Regions from separate parts of the Nocardiopsis sp. SBT366 genome, predicted to be linked through region 2. Evidence: riboswitches for the same ligand, from Rfam matches in the RefSeq annotation. Region 2 holds a riboswitch; the other holds the start of a gene.
What was found. A riboswitch is a leader RNA that binds a small molecule or an ion and turns the genes downstream of it on or off. The one in region 2 is predicted to bind glycine.
Positions count from the first base shown of each region.

Region 1 (2,392 bases), on a different contig from region 2:
CGGGCCACCGAAGCCGAGCGGGACACCGAAGCGCTGGGTGGAGCCCACCGCGATGTCGGCCCCCAGGTCACCGGGGCTGCGCAGCAGGGTCAGGGCGAGGATGTCGGCGGCCACCACGGCCAGGGCGCCGCGCTCGTGCGCCTCGGCGATGACGGCGCTGGGGTCGCGCACCGCGCCGCTGGAGGCCGGGTACTGGACCAGGACACCGTAGACGTCGCCCTCGGGCAGGCCCCGGGTGAGGTCGGCGACGACGACCTCAATGCCGAGGGGCTCGGCGCGGGTGCGCAGGACCTGGAGGGTCTGCGGGAAGACGTCGGCGTCGACCACGAAGACGTCGCTCTTGACCTTGCTGACGCGGCGGGCCAGGGTCATGGCCTCGGCGGCGGCGGTGGACTCGTCCAGCAGGGACGCGCCCGTGATGGGCAGGCCCGTGAGGTCGGAGACCATGGTCTGGAAGTTGATGAGGGCCTCGAGGCGGCCCTGCGAGATCTCGGGCTGGTAGGGCGTGTACGCCGTGTACCAGGCCGGGTTCTCCATGATGTTGCGCAGGATGACGGGGGGCGTGAGCGTGCCGTAGTAGCCGCGGCCGATCATCGGCGTGGCGAGCCTGTTGCGCGAGGCCAGCTCGCGCAGTTCCGCCAGTGCCTCGGCCTCGCCGATCGCCTCGGGCAGGTCGAGCGTGGCGCTCTGCCCAGGGGAGCTGAGAATGGACGCGGGCACGGCGGCGTTCATGAGCTCGGCGGTGGAGCCGTAGCCGACCGTCTTGAGCATCTCGGCGGTCTCGGCGGGGGCGGGTCCGATGTGGCGGTCCGCGAACACCCGGGCGGGGGCGCCCGGGGTGGGGACGTTCGACGGGTCAGGCACGGAGACCTCCTGGTGACAGGGCCGATCGGGTCGGCGGTGTTCCTCACGGTCTCCCCCTCTGTCACCGGGCACGACCGCGCCCAGGCTTCAGAGCGGCCTCCTCCGCGCGGTCCATGGTGCCTGAGAGGTTACTGGGGAGTATTGCCCCGTCGGCGCCCCGTTGCCGAGGTCTCTCCCGCGCGGTATCAGCGGCCTGCTGACGCTCTGTATGTGTGTACAAGCAGGGCGAATGTCGGTTTTCATCCCTGTTGTGACTACGACCGTACTCGATCCGGGCCCGTGACACCGAGTCAGGGCACACCTTTCACCACGGCCGACTCACCAGTGTCGGCACGGGTTCACCCGGTGCGGCGCTCCCTGCGCCGCAGGGCCAGTTCGTCCACGGCCTGGGGCGCCGCGGCGGGAAGGTCGGCTCTCTCCTCGGCCGGGACCACTCCGAGCGCCTCCTCCAGTTCGCGGGAGACGTTGGCCAGCGCCAGACCGAACATGCCCTGGCCGCGTTGCATGAGATCGACGACCTCCTCGGGCGAGGTGCACTCGTAGACGCTGACGCCGTCGCTCATGAGGGTGATGCGGGACAGGTCGACGGCGGGACGGCCACGCAGGTGGTCCACCGCGGTGCGGATCTGCTGGAGCGATATCCCGGTGTCCAGGAGCCGCTTGGCCACCTTCAGCATCAGGATGTCAGGAAGGCTGTACAGCGGGGCGTTGTGGGCTCCCGTGCGCACGCTGGGCACCACCAGGTCGGTCCTGGCCCAGTAGTCCAGCTGTCGATAGGTGATCCCGGCGGCCGTACACGCCGCTGGACCCCGATACCCGACGTCCGTAGGCAGCGCCATCACGTCCTCTTCGCACAGTAGGCCCTGCTGCCCCGCTAGCCGCAGCGCGGACCGCCTGCCATGGTGATCCCGCTTGCCGCTCGCTACCGCCACGCCGACCTCCGGCTTCTCGTCCCACGGCGGCATCGACAGGGGAGTCCACTCAGGGAACGGGCGCGCCGTGGGTTTCACAGCACTGACGGTAGGACGACCGCAGGGCAGCGTCAACGAAGGCGCGCGGCGCGTCGCCAAGTGTGCACGCCAATGGAGCCGCGGTACCGGACCCCGCCGGGCCGAAACCCGCCGGACCGTTTTCGGCTACGCCCTCCACGACCATTCCGTTCACCTAATCTATCACCAGTGCGACCGACGAACCCGCAGGTCACGGCCGCGAGAAAGGCAGCGGGGCCCGCAAAGGGCGAGCCCCGACCGCCTCAGGCACCACGTTGCCCGAAATCCTCCGGCGAGATGTTGTCCAGAAACTCCCGAAACGCCTCGACCTGGTCCTCCTGCTCGTCCGGGATCGGCATCCCGGCCTCCTCGATCACGTCCTCGTGGGCGTAGATCGGGGTGCCGGTCCTCAGAGCCAGGGCAATGGAGTCCGAGGGCCTGGCACTGACCTCCACACCGTTGCTGAAGACCAGCTCGGCATAGAAGATGCCATCACTCAGGCCGGTGATGTTCACCGTCTCCAGCGCCGTGTCCAGCGC
Region 1 covers NZ_LAVM01000004.1:17,568-19,959, reverse strand. Annotated here, with positions in the region: gene gcvP (aminomethyl-transferring glycine dehydrogenase) at 1-864, opposite strand, end outside; glycine riboswitch at 962-1,052, opposite strand; gene ADX84_RS01905 (MerR family transcriptional regulator) at 1,203-1,703, opposite strand; gene ADX84_RS01900 (bifunctional nuclease family protein) at 2,117-2,392, opposite strand, start outside.
Region 1: it holds a riboswitch for glycine, as region 2 does, so the genes downstream of both, gcvP (aminomethyl-transferring glycine dehydrogenase) here and gcvT (glycine cleavage system aminomethyltransferase GcvT) in region 2, are expected to answer to the same signal.

Region 2 (2,392 bases):
CCTCGTTGACCTCCACGACCTCTCCGGTGACGGGGGAGTAGATGTCGCTGACGGATTTGGTGGACTCCACCTCGCCCGCGGTCTCACCGGCGGTGACGTCGTCGCCGACCGAGGGGGTCTCGACGAAGACGATGTCACCCAGCGACTCGGCCGCGTACGCCGTGATCCCGACGGTGGCGATCCCGTCCCTGACCGCGATCCACTCGTGTTTGGCGGTGTAACCCAGCTCCGTGGGAACGCTCACTTCAACTCTCCTTGGAGGTGTTCCATTTGTCTGCCGTGCGCCCGTACGGCGACCCGGCCCGGCCTACGCCTGGCCACACCCCGTCCGTACCGGTCCCTCGTGGGGATCCGGCCGTGCGGGGCGTGCAGGTTCTCGGGTCCGCCCGGAGGCGGCCCCGCTTCCTACGACTGCCGCTTGTAGAACGGCAGCTCGACCACGTCGACTTCCTCGCCCCGCCCGCGCACGTCCACGGTGAACGTGCCGGTCGCGGTGTCGAGGTCGCCGTCCACGTAGGCCATGGCGATGGGGCGGCCCAGGGTGGGGGAGGGGGCGCCACTGCTGGTGACTCCGATGACCGTGCCGTCGCGCAGCACGTCCTGGCCCTTGCGGAGAGGGCGGCGGCCACGGGAGACGAGGCCGATCAGGCGCCGCTCGCGAGCGGTGCGCGAGGCCTCCTCGAGCGCGGCGCGGCCCACGAAGTCACCGGGTTTGTCGAGCTTGACCACGCGGCCCAGCCCGGCGTCGAAGGGGGTCAGCCCGGCGTTGAGCTCCTGGCCGTAGAGCGGCATGCCGGCCTCCATACGGAGGGTGTCACGGGAGGAGAGCCCGGCCGGGACCAGCCCGTGCGGTGCGCCCTCGGCCATGAGGGCGGCCCAGACCTCGGGCGCGCGGTCGGCGGGCCGGACGAAGATCTCGAACCCGTCCTCACCGGTGTAGCCGGTGCGGGCGAGCAGGACGGGGACCCCGGCGACGGTGTGCTCGTAGCCCGCGTAGTAGCGGATGTCGTCCAGGTCGGCGTCGGTGAGAGGGGCGAGGATCTCCACCGCGCGCGGGCCCTGGATCGCGATGAGCGAGTAGTCGGCGGACTCGTCGGCGACCTCGACGTCGAAGCCGGAGGCCCGCTCGGCCAGGGTGGAGGCGACCACGGGCACGTTGGCCGCGTTGGCCACGACCAGGTACTCCTGCTCGCCGAGCCGGTAGACGATGAGGTCGTCCAGGACGCCGCCGTCCTCGGCGGTGATCATGGTGTAGCGGGCGCGGCCCACCTTGACCTTGGACAGGAAGCCGACCAGCGCGTGGTCGAGGGCCTCTGCGGCCTGGGGGCCGGTCAGCCGGATCTCGCCCATGTGGGAGAGGTCGAAGAGCCCGGCGGCCTCACGGACGGCGGTGTGCTCCGCGGTCTCGCTGCTGTAGCGGAGGGGCATCAGCCATCCGGCGAAGTCGACGAGCGTCGCCCCGGCCTCTTCGTGGGTCTTGTGCAGCGCGGTGAGGCGCGGCGCGGTCGCGGACTCTGACATGGGCACTCCCGAGAGGATGGGTGTCGTGCGTAAGGCGTTGCCATCCTCCCCCTCTGTCATGGGTGCCTGAGAGCTTCACCGCGCGCTCGGCGTGGTTTGCACCTTCGGCGAGGGAACGTGTCCCTGCTTTCCAGAGTGGTCTCGCCCGTACGGTCCGCTGTGCCTGAGAGGTTGTCTTCGGGGAGGGATTGCTCCTTCGGCGGCCCACGCTGGATACGCGGACACTCTCCCGTACGGGGTCAGCAACACGCTCAGCCTAGCAGCGGCGAACTGGGGCGCCCAAGACTGCCCGGGTGCTCGTGGACGACCGGGACGCCCATGCCCGGACGCTTGGGGACGACCTTCGCGACACGGTCGCCGGAGGCGGCCAAGCGGGGTGTGTGACCACCGGGCATGCCCTAGCTTTGTGGGTGGACGTTCCCGCGGACAGCCTGTGGAGGAGACGAGTGCGTACCGACACCGAACACGCTCCCGGGAGGTCCGGGCGTGCCACCGGCCGCTTCGCCCTCGGAGCCGCCGGTTGTGCCATCACCCTGTTCACCGGGGCGGCCTGCGCGACGACGGACGAGCCGGAGCCCGCGCAGGGCACGGTCGGCAACCCCGTCCAGCTGGGCGACGTGCAGACCGTGGAGCGTCACGACCTCGAGGCGGTCTTCGCCGAGGCCGGGGTGGACGGCACCTTCGTGCTCTTCGACGCCGGTGACCGGTCCGCCGTCGTGGTGAACCTGGACGAGGCGGGCGAGCGCGCCGTGCCCGCGTCCACCTTCAAGCTGCCGAACACGCTGATCGCCCTCCAGACCGGTGAGGTGTCCGACGTGGACGACGTGATCTCGCCCGAGGCCGGCGACGACCTGAGTCTGCGCGAGGCCCT
Region 2 covers NZ_LAVM01000021.1:39,485-41,876, forward strand. Annotated here, with positions in the region: gene gcvH (glycine cleavage system protein GcvH) at 1-244, opposite strand, end outside; gene gcvT (glycine cleavage system aminomethyltransferase GcvT) at 406-1,521, opposite strand; glycine riboswitch at 1,662-1,763, opposite strand; gene ADX84_RS08780 (serine hydrolase) at 1,968-2,392, shown strand, end outside.